One region of the Mesorhizobium sp. KR2-14 genome, then DNA from elsewhere that is predicted to be linked to it. Evidence: predicted binding sites of a transcription regulator. Region 1 holds the regulator's gene; the other holds the start of a gene.
The links. Region 1 encodes LexA, which represses DNA repair genes until DNA is damaged. Its sites were predicted from a motif close to TGTTCNNNNTGTGTTCNG; they were not measured.

Region 1 (5,606 bases):
AGCCGCAAGGGCAGGCGCATGGCAATTTGATAGCGTTCATGTAGCATAGAGGGTCAGTGGCGCAAGGGGCAGGCCCTCCGGCAGTGCAAAGCGCTGTGCGGGCGGCCGTGCTCTCAGGCAGGGGGAGCCGGGGCAGTGCGTGCACCACCGAGAGGCGATGTGAGCGAGCGCGAGCTGTTCACCGGCGGGCCGGAAGGCCTGACGCTGCTGCAACCGCCCGCGTTGCCGAACACAGCGGACCCACCGCGCCCGGCCCCACAGCCGCCGCCACGAGTCGCGACGCTGCCCGCTGCCGCGCGCCAGGCGCTGACAGCAGTCGTCGATCCCATCAAGCGGGGCCATCGCAAGGGGGCACTGGCTACCGCCCTTGCAACCGAGCTCGATCGGGGCACACCGTTTCTGTTCATGCCCGTCCTTCTTGGGGCGGGCGCCATCATCTATTTCCGGCTCCCTTCCGAACCGGACTTCCAACCACTCGTCGGCGGGGTTGCGCTCACTGCGGCCCTTGCGGCGCTGGTGCCGGCGCGGCGTCAGGCTGTGCGGCTTGTGCTCATTGCCGTTCTGGTATGCCTTTCGGGCATGGCGCTGGCGAAGCTGGAAACCTGGCGGGCCGGAACCGCCATGCTGGGCGGCGAAATCTCCACGCGCCTCTCTGCGCGGGTCGCGGCGATAGAGCAGATGGCCAATGGCCGTGTGCGGCTGACAATGGATGTTCTGGCCACCGCGCGGCCCACGCTGCGTTACGCGCCGCAGCGCGTGCGGTTGACCGCGCGCCGTGTCCCGCCCGGAACCATCGTCGGCTCGCATGTCGAAGGTGTGGTCACGCTGATGCCGCCTTCCGGCCCGGTGCGGCCTGACAGCTACGACTTTTCCTTTACCAGCTATTTCGACGGCATCGGCGCCAGCGGCTTTTTCCTCCGCGGTCCCGACCTTGTCGAAGGCGCGCCGCAGCCGTCGTTGCGGACCAGGCTTTCCAACGGCCTGGAAAATGTCCGCAACGCCATCGCCGCGCGCATTCGCGGCCACATAGGCGGTCCTGAGGGCGAAATCGCCGCCGCCCTGGTGGTGGGCATTCGCGCCGGCATTCCGGAAGACATCAACGAGGCGATGCGCCGGACTGGCATCTACCACATCATCTCGATTTCAGGCCTGCACATGGCGCTGGTGGCCGGCACCGTGATGAGCGCGCTGCGAGTGGCTTTCGCGGCTTTTCCCGGCTTCGCCTCGAGGCGGCCGGTCAAGAAATACGCGGCCGGCGCGGCTCTTGCCGCCATTGCCGGCTATCTGTTCCTTTCTGGTGGCGACGTGGCGGCGCAGCGCAGCTTCCTTATGCTGGCGGTGATGCTCACAGCCCTGCTTTTTGACCGCGGCGCGCTCACCACGCGCAATCTCGCCATCTCGGCGCTCGTCATCATGGCCGTATCACCGCATGAGGTGGTGGGCCCAAGCTTCCAGATGTCGTTTGCGGCAACCGCGGCGCTGGTGAGCGCCTATGCGATATGGGCCGAGCGCCGGCATGTGAAGAAGCGGGCACCGCCGGCCCAGCCCAGATCGCTCGTGGGGCGCGGAGTTGCCAAGGCGATCGGCGCCGTGGGCGCGCTTGCCATCACATCCGTTGTGGCGGGCGTCGCGACGACTGCTTTCGGCGTCTATCACTTCCAGCGTGTCTCGCCGCTCAGCCTGCTTGCCAATCTGGCCGTGATGCCCAGCGTTTCTATACTCGTCATGCCTTTCGCCGTCGCCGGATCGCTGGCGATGCCGCTCGGGCTGGACGCGCCGTTCTTCTACGTGATGGGGAAGGGCCTGTCGCTGATGATCGCAGTGTCGAGCTGGATATCTGAGCGATCGCCGATCGATGCGGTGGGACTCATCTCAGCGCATTCGCTGGTGCTGCTTACCGTCGCGCTGGTGTTTGCCTGCATGGCCTCGACCTGGCTGCGGCTGCTGGCGGTGCCGGCTGTACTTGCCGGCGCGCTGACGCTGACCGATGTTCGCACGCCCGACGTTTTCGTTTCCGAAGACGGACGGCTCGTTGCGGTGCCGCTCGGCGGTGGGAAACTTGCGGTCAACAGAGCAAGGCCGAACGCCTTTACCATCGAAAACTGGAAACGGGCGGTACGGGCCGAGGAACTCGTCAGCCCGGTCAACACCACTTCGAAAAGAAGCGCCGGCAAGGGAAGGTCGCGCACTGCGCAGAAGCTGAGCAACCAGGCTGCAGTTACGGATCGCGATATTTCAGGCGCGGAAGTCGAAGGCGAGGGCATTGCGCCGCCGAAAATCCGAACGCAGCCGCCGGCGCTACCAAAAGCCGAAACGGGGCAAGATGAAGCGCCAAGCTCAGGCTTCGACTGCCACGACAGCCTCTGCGTTGCCGTGCATCCCTCCGGCGCGATTGTAGTTCACGCGGCAAACCCGGCAATCGCGCGTCCCGTCTGCGAATATGCCGCCGTGATTGTCGTCGACGACGCCACCGCCAAAAACATCTGTCGGCGTGAGGGGATGCTGGTCATCACCAAGCGCGATCTGGCGAAATTCGGCAGCGCCGTCGTCAATCTTGGTGGCGGCGAGGTGGGCAGCCAAGGCGCGGAAGTTCACTACGCGGTGGGCGAGCCATATCGGCCATGGCATGCCCATCGCCAGTTTTCGCGCGAGGCACGAGGCTTGGCGCCCTACGTCAAAAAGTCGGAGGCCAAGTCAGCCGAACCGCGTGGATCATCGCAAAACGCACGGACGCCGCCACCGCACCACGCCGAAGACTGAGCTGAGCTCGGTGCCCGCCGGCTCCGGTTCAATAGCGGCGGATCAGCCCAACCAGCCTGCCTTGGACTTTCACCCGATCAGGTCCGAAAATGCGCGTCTCATAGGCCGGGTTCGCAGCCTCGAGCGCGATCGACGCCCCCTTGCGACGGAAGCGCTTCAAGGTCGCTTCCTCGTCGTCCACCAGTGCCACCACGATCTCGCCGGGATTGGCCGTATTGGCGTTGCGGATGATGACCGTATCGCCATCGAAAATGCCGGCCTCGATCATGGAGTCGCCCTTGACCTCGAGCGCATAGTGCTCGCCACCGGAAATCATCTCTGGCGGCACCGTGATGGAATGGGTCTTGTGCTGGATTGCGTCGATGGGCACGCCGGCGGCAATGCGGCCCATAACCGGGATCGAGATCGCCGTCCCGGATTCGTCGTTGCTGGCCAGAGGCGCGCGAGCCGGCTCCGGGGCGGCGCGGCGGCCGAGGCTGCCTTCGATCACACTGGGCGAGAACCTGGTGCGAGGCGTGAGGCCGGGGGCAATGGAATCGGGCAGGCGCAGCACTTCAAGCGCGCGCGCCCGGTTGGGCAGCCGGCGAATAAAGCCGCGCTCTTCCAGTGCGGTGATCAGCCGGTGGATGCCGGATTTGGAAGCAAGGTCCAGCGCGTCCTTCATTTCGTCAAAGGAAGGCGGTATGCCGGATTCCTTCAGCCGCTCGTGAATGAAGAGAAGCAACTCGTGTTGTTTGCGCGTCAGCATGGCCAGCCCCCCGGGGAGAATCGACCCCCAAAACAAAACCAGAACAAACACTATCTGTTCCAGTTGTGTTCTGCAACTGTTTAAATTTCCATGAAGACGCGCAAATCGGTTGCCGGCTGAGATATTGGCGTGCTCCGCTCCACCTTTGCCACCTTGCTGCAGCAAAGCGGCGCAAGGGGTTGGTTCCGCGCAATTTCCGCCTTTTGCGCACCAAGCCTCAATCGCGCCGCGACCGGCTTCCGGAGGGCGGCATCCATTGCGGTGTAGACCGTGGGAAGCCGCGCGCAGTCAGCGCAGCTTCAGAACCGTGCAAGGGGCGCCGGCCGGCGCTGCCGGGGCGAAGGGATCGCGGATGATCAGCGCATTGGCTTCCGCGAATGTCCTCAGCATGGACGAATCCTGCACTTCGAAGGGCGTCGCCACCGGGCCGTCATGCCCTTCTCGCAACACCGCCCGCACGAAGTCCTGCCGGCGGCCGTTCGCCGCCATCGGTTTGCCGAGAACGGCCTGGCGCAGGTCGGGTTCGAAGGGACGGCCGGCAAGCCGCGACAGAAGCGGCTTCAGGAAAAGATGCGAGCACACGAGGCTGGCGACGGGATTGCCGGGCAGGCCCAGGAAACGCGTGCGGCCGCGCCGGCCGAACATCAGCGGCTTGCCGGGGCGCATGGCGATCTTCCAGAAATCCAGCACCATGCCCTCGCTCACCAGCGCCTCATGGGTAAGGTCGTGGTCGCCCACGGAGGCCCCGCCAAGCATGACCACCACATCGGCGTCGTGGTCCAGCGCCTGCCTGATGCGCGCGGCAATTGCCGGGCGGCTGTCGGGCACGATGCCCAGATCAAGCACCCGTGCGCCTACGGAGGTGGCAATCGCCGCGACACCGAAGGCATTGGAAGCCACGATCTGGTCGGGCCCAAGCTCGCTGCCAGGCGGCAGCAGTTCGTCGCCGGTGGCGATGATGGCGAGCAGTGGCCGTTTCACGACGTCGAGGCGAGGGTGGTTTGCCGACGCCACCAGCGAAAGCGCGCCGGCATCGAGTTCGCGGCCTTTTTCAAGAAGCAGGTCGCCGGTGACGAAATCCAGTCCCTTGCGGCGGATGTGCCGCCCTGCGGCTACGGTTTCCAGAACTTCGACCGTGTCCTGGCCCAGCTTACGCGCGTTTTCCTGGATCACGATGGTGTCGGCGCCCTCCGGCACCGGCGCACCGGTGAAGATGCGCACCGCCTGGCTGCGCCCGATCTGGCCGTTGAACCGCCGGCCAGCCGGGGCCTCGCCGATGATCTGGAGCGTGACGGGCACTGTCTCCACGTCCTGGGCGCGCACCGCGTAGCCGTCCATGGCCGCCGCATCGAAAGGAGGCTGCGTTCTCAGCGCGCGCACGTCTTCGGCAAGTATGCGGCCCGCAGCCTCCGCCAGCGGCACGGTTTCGGGCTCGCAGGCAACCGCCCCTTGCAGAAGCCGCTCGAGCGCGTCCTTCACCGGGAGCAGCGACATCGTCAGCTATCCGCCCGGTAGTCGCCGGATTTTCCGCCGGACTTCTCCAAAAGCCTGATGCCGGAAATCACCATGCCACGGTCCACCGCCTTGGCCATGTCGTAGATGGTCAGGCAGGCCACCGAGGCGGCGGTCAGCGCTTCCATTTCCACGCCGGTCTTGCCCGTCACGCGCGCCAGCGCCGTCACGCGCAGGCCGGGCAGCGCTTCGTCAGGCTCGATGTCCACCGAAACCTTGGTCAGCAGCAGCGGATGGCACAGGGGAATCAGCTCATGGGTGCGCTTGGCGGCCATTATGCCGGCCAGGCGTGCGGTGCCCAGCACGTCGCCCTTCTTGGCATCGCCGGCGCGGATCATGCGCAATGTCTCGGGCAGCATGGTGACGATGCCTTCGGCAACCGCCGTGCGCTCGGTTTCCGCCTTGGCGCCGACATCGACCATATTCGCCTGGCCATCGGCGCCGAGATGGGTAAGGGCAGGCTTGCCGGTCATGACCTAACCGTTCACGGCGCGGGCAGCTTCGGCGCCCGTCAGCAGTTTCCGGGTGGCCTCGGCCACGTCGGCCTGCCGCATCAGGCTTTCGCCCACCAGGAAGGTGCCGATGC
Region 2 (5,606 bases), on a different contig from region 1:
GCGCGCGCGCGGCCCGAAATACTCAAGCGCCTTTCAACATCCATTGCTTCGCCCACAAGTGAAACGGCTGCTTAAACCTAGCCTTAACGGCTTCAATAAATAGTAAAGCCAGACCGAGGGAGATCGGTCACTGTGCTGAGTACCGGACTTCGGAGACAGCGATGCCAAATAGCCTGCCGGATGACCTGACCATCGCAGTGCTGCTGCCCTGCTACAACGAGGAAAAGACGATCGGCGACGTGGTGACCCGCTTTCGCGAGACGCTGCCGGCCGCTGCGATCTATGTCTACGACAACAATTCGCGCGACCTGACGGCCCTGCTGGCGCGCGCGGCCGGCGCGATCGTGGTGCGCGAGCCGCGGCAGGGCAAGGGCAATGTGGTGCGGCGCATGTTCGCCGACATCGATGCCGACATCTACCTGATGGCCGATGGGGACGGCACCTATGCGCCCGAAGACGCGCCGCAGCTCATCAACACGCTGCTGACCGAAGGCTCGGACATGGTGGTCGGCACCAGACGCGGCGTGACCGACGATGCCGGGCGCGCGGGCCATGCCTTCGGAAACCGCATCTTCAACAGCCTCTACAAGTGGCTGTTCGGCCGGGACTTCACCGACATCTTCTCCGGCTACCGCGCCTTCACGCGGCGTTACGTGAAGAGCTTTCCGGCGGTTTCCGGCGGGTTCGAGATCGAGACGGAGATGTCGGTGCATGCCTCGCAGCTGAAGCTGCCGGTGAGCGAAATCGCGCTGGACTACGGCCGCCGGCCGGAAGGCTCGACCTCTAAGCTTTCCACCTATCGCGACGGCGCAAAAATCCTCTGGATGTTCGCCATGCTGATGAAGGAGACGCAGCCCTTGCGCTTCTTCGGCGCATTCGCCGCGCTGTTCATGGCCGCGGGCCTGGTGATGATGGCCCCGGTGCTGGTCGAGTTCTTCGAGACCGGCCTGGTGCCGCGACTGCCAACGTGGGTGCTTTCGGTGGCCTTGGTGCTGCAATCGCTGCTGATGGCGGTGGCCGGGCTGGTCCTCGACTCCGTGTCGCGCGGGCGCGCCGAGCAGAAGCGGCTGTTCTATCTCGGCATGGGCTCGGCGCGGGCCGCCGCACGGCTGCCCGTGCGCCTGGACGTGCCGCGGAATGCGCCGCGGCCGGCGAGGCCCCGCAAGGTGGCGTGAGCGACATATTCTTCGCCGCGTGCGGCGCGCGGCGGGATTGGCAGAAGGCCCCGCAGCCTATACATGCGCTGGTGAAAGCGCCCTCATGCCTTGCCGCCGGAGACCCTAATGCCGCTTAACGTCGCCATCCAGATGGACCACATCGCCACGATCTCGATCGCCGGCGACACTTCCTTTGCGCTCGCGCTGGAGGCGCAGCGGCGCGGCCACCGGCTCTATCACTACACGCCCGACAAGCTGTCGATGATCGGCGGCAAGGTGTTCGCGCGCATCGAGGAACTGCAGGTGCGCGACGAGAAGGGCAACCACTTCACGCTCGGCGAACCGCTGCGCACCGACCTGAGCGAGATGGACGTGGTGCTGCTGCGGCAGGACCCGCCCTTCGACATGAACTACATCACCACCACGCACATCCTCGAGCGCATCCACCCCAGGACGCTGGTGGTCAACGACCCGGCCTGGGTGCGCAACAGCCCGGAAAAGATCTTCGTCACCGAGTTTCCGGACCTGATGCCGGAGACGCTGATCACCAAGGACCCCGAGGAGGTCGACGCCTTCCGCAAGGAGCACGGCGACATCATCGTCAAGCCGCTCTACGGCAATGGCGGCGCCGGCATCTTCCACCTGCACGAGGCCGACCGCAACCTGGCCGCGCTGCTCGAGATGTTCCAGCAGATGTTCCGCGAGCCCTTCATCGTGCAGCGCTACCTGAAGGAAGTGCGCAAGGGCGACAAGCGCATCATCCTGATCGACGGCGAGCCGGTGGGCGCCATCAACCGCGTGCCGGCCGAGCACGACTCCCGCTCCAACATGCATGTCGGCGGACGCGCCGAGAAAACCGAACTTACCGAGCGCGAGCGCGAGATCTGCGCCCGCATCGGCCCTTCGCTGAGGCAACGCGGCTTCATCCTCGTCGGCATCGACGTGATCGGCGACTATCTCACCGAGATCAACGTGACCTCGCCCACCGGCGTGCGCGAGGTGAAGCGCTTTGGCGGCGCCGACATCGCCTCGCTGTTCTGGGACGCGGTGGAAGACAAGCGCCGCTGACGCCGGAGGGCGGATGTTCCGCCCGCGCAACCGGTCACAACCAACTTGCAATCCGTGCGACGGGCATGTTCCCGTCTTGTTCTTGCTTTGCCCTTGAAACTGTGGTTGTCTGACGCAACGTCACAGATCAGCCGGGCATTGCAGCGCCGGCGCCGGCCGGATGCGCTCGCGACGCTGCCATGACTGGAACGCCCCGGGAAGCGGCTTCCGCCACTTCTGGGGACCATGCGGAGGGGCAAGTCCGGCAGCGTTGGGGGCGGCATGGTTTCGCGCGTGCGCACGGTTGCATTCCAGGGCATCGAGGCGGTGCCCGTCGACGTGCAGGTGATGATCGCTCCCGGCAAGATGGGCATGCACATTGTCGGGCTGCCCGACAAGGCGGTGGCCGAAAGCCGCGAGCGGGTGCAGGCGGCGCTGCATGCCTCCGGGCTGTCGATGCCGCCCAAGAAGGTCACCGTCAATCTCGCCCCGGCGGACCTGCCCAAGGAAGGCAGCCACTACGACCTGCCGATCGCGCTGGGGCTGATGGCAGCACTTGGCGCGGTTCCCGGCGACGCGCTCGGCGGCTATGTCGTGCTCGGCGAATTGTCGCTCGACGGAACCATCGCAGCCGTTTCCGGCGCGCTACCGGCCGCGATGGGGGCCAATGCCGAGGGCAAGGGCCTGATCTGCCCCGCCGCCTCCGGCCCCGAAGCCGCCTGGGCGGGCGCGGACATCGACATTCTGGCGCCGCGCAGCCTGATTGCCATCGCCAACCATTTTCGCGGTACCCAGGTGCTGGCGCGGCCGGAGGCAAGCATTCGCGCGGCCGCCACCGGCCTGCCCGACCTCGCCGACGTCAAGGGCCAGGAGAGCGCCCGGCGCGCGCTGGAGGTGGCGGCAGCCGGCGGCCACAACCTCTTGATGGTCGGGCCGCCCGGCTCGGGAAAATCCATGCTGGCGCAGCGCTTGCCCTCCATCCTGCCGCCGCTCTCTCCGAAGGAACTGCTGGAAGTGTCGATGATCGCCTCGATGGCCGGCGAACTGGCGGACGGCAAGCTGACCGACCGGCGACCCTTCCGCGCGCCGCATCATTCGGCCTCCATGGCGGCCATGGTCGGCGGCGGCTTGCGGGTGAAGCCCGGCGAGGTATCGCTGGCGCATAACGGCGTGCTGTTCCTCGACGAACTGCCCGAATTCACGCCGCAGGTGCTGGATTCGCTGCGCCAGCCGTTGGAGACCGGCGAATGCGTGATCGCCCGCGCCAACCACCGCGTCGCCTATCCGGCCCGCATCCAGCTGGTGGCGGCGATGAACCCGTGCCGCTGCGGCATGGCCGGCGAGCCCGGCTATCGCTGCGCGCGAGGGGTCCGCTGCCAGGCCGACTACCAGGCGCGCATTTCGGGCCCGCTGCTCGACCGCATCGACCTGCGCATCGAGGTGCCGGCGGTTTCGGCCAGCGACCTGATTAGGCCCGGCGCTGCCGAGGCAAGTGCTGCGGTGGCGGCGCGGGTGGGGATGGCCCGCACCATGCAGCAGGAGCGGTTCACGCGCATCGGCGCCACGGCGGGACAGACCAACGCGCACTGCCCCACCGCGCTCATCGAGGAGATCGCGGCACCCGACGCCGCCGGCCTGTCGCTGCTGCGCGACGCCAGCGAGAAACTCGGCTTTTCGGCCCGCGCCTATCACCGGGTGCTGAAGGTGGCGCGCACGCTGGCCGACCTCGACGGCAGCGACGCGGTTGGCCGCATCCACCTGGCCGAGGCGATTTCCTACCGGGTGGCCGGCGAGCGCATGGTGCAGGCGGCGTAGGGGACGAGATCTCCGGCGTCGCCAATCCCGACGACTTGCCCGCCTCTCCTCCTGCAAGGGCCGCCGACGGTGGGAAGCGGCCGAACCGCAATTTGCCGTAGCCGCGCAGGTCCTGGGCAAAGCTGCCTTTGGCCATTCAACGCTGCATACCGCCGGTTGCATAAATCGGGTGGCCGCGCCCTCTGCCGCGCCGCTAGACAGCCATGACGCAATGATCAGGAGAGACACGTCGTGGAACTGGAAAGCAAGACTATCATCGTCACCGGCGCGAGCAGTGGGATCGGCGCAGCGGCGGCTCGGCTGTTCGCGTCCGAAGGGGCCAATGTGGTTCTCGGCGCGCGCCGATTCGGGGAGCTTGAGGCCCTCGCGCAAACGATCAATCAAGCCGGTGGCAGCGCTGTGCTTTTGGCCGGCGACGTAAAGGATGAGGGCTACGCCGATGCTCTTGTCGACCTTGCGATAAAGGAGTTCGGCAGGTTGAACGGTGCATTCAACAATGTCGGCATCGTGGGTGAGATGCAGCCTGTCCCGGATATGAGCATCGGCAACTGGACCGATGTAATTTCGGTCAATCTGACCGGCGCCTTCGTGGCCGCCAAGGCACAAATTCCTGCGATGAAGGCGCGCGGTCGAGGTTCGATCGTCTTTACCTCATCATTTGTAGGTTTCAGCAACGGTGGTATGCCGGGCATGGGAGCCTATGCGGCATCCAAGGCGGGATTGATCGGCTTGACGCAGTCGCTGGCATCGGACCATGCCCACGAGGGTATACGGTCAATGCGCTACTGCCGGGTGGTACGATCACGCCAAGCGGCGGTGAAGGGAATCCGGCCGCTTTGGAGTTCATTGCCAGCTTGCATCCCATGAAGGGGATGGCGAGTCCCAAGGAGATTGCGCAGGCAGCCTTGTTCCTCCTTTCTGATCGATCCAGCTTCATGACCGGGAGTCCGATGATCGCAGATGGCGGAATGTCGGTTCGGCTGACATGACAACCACACGGACGTCCTCCGAATTTGACATGACCGCCGTTCGGAGGGCGGCGTAGACGGAGCATCATGCCGTTGCCTGTGGCGGCAACCCGTCTCTGGCGACGTGCGGGAGGGTCGAGGACGACCGCGCCCTCCCCGCTACCGCACGGAGCCGACCAGCGGAGCCTGGCCTTCGCGGATGGTGACCCAGTGCCCGGTGTGATTGCTGGCCTGGCGCTTCAGGAAGCGATAGCCGGTGTCGTCCCACGGCAGCACGGCATCCGTCAGGTTGTCCAGGATGAAATCGCCCTGGTCGGTGCGCACGGTCAGCACGGCATGGCCCTCGCCATCCGACTTGCGCACTACGGTGATCAGCAGATTGGAAGGCGAGACGCCGTTTTGCATCAGCATGCGGCGCTTTTCGAGCACATAGTCCTCGCAGTCGCCGACGGCATTGTCGGGATAGGCCCAGACCTCTTCCTTGCCGTAGATTTCCAGGTCGCTCATCGGCGTGATGGCGTGGTTGACGCTGACATTGAGCGAGACGAGCAGTTTCCACAACGCGCCGGTCAGTTCGGCCGGCGCGGTGTCACGCGAGCGGATGCTGCATTCGTCCGGA

Region 2: the regulator LexA is predicted to act here: its motif matches at 2,292-2,309, upstream of ABLE86_RS10110 (YifB family Mg chelatase-like AAA ATPase).

Annotation. Positions count from the first base shown of each region.
Region 1 covers NZ_JBDZDR010000001.1:72,383-77,988, reverse strand. The annotation lists gene ABLE86_RS00345 (ComEC/Rec2 family competence protein) at 136-2,760, shown strand; gene lexA (transcriptional repressor LexA) at 2,789-3,508, opposite strand; gene glp (gephyrin-like molybdotransferase Glp) at 3,797-5,002, opposite strand; gene moaC (cyclic pyranopterin monophosphate synthase MoaC) at 5,005-5,493, opposite strand; gene trpC (indole-3-glycerol phosphate synthase TrpC) at 5,497-5,606, opposite strand, start outside.
Region 2 covers NZ_JBDZDR010000003.1:231,096-236,701, reverse strand. The annotation lists gene ABLE86_RS10125 (GtrA family protein) at 1-26, opposite strand, end outside; gene ABLE86_RS10120 (glycosyltransferase) at 162-1,175, shown strand; gene gshB (glutathione synthase) at 1,284-2,225, shown strand; gene ABLE86_RS10110 (YifB family Mg chelatase-like AAA ATPase) at 2,487-4,019, shown strand; partial or broken gene ABLE86_RS10105 (SDR family oxidoreductase) at 4,251-5,008, shown strand; gene ABLE86_RS10100 (transglutaminase-like cysteine peptidase) at 5,147-5,606, opposite strand, start outside.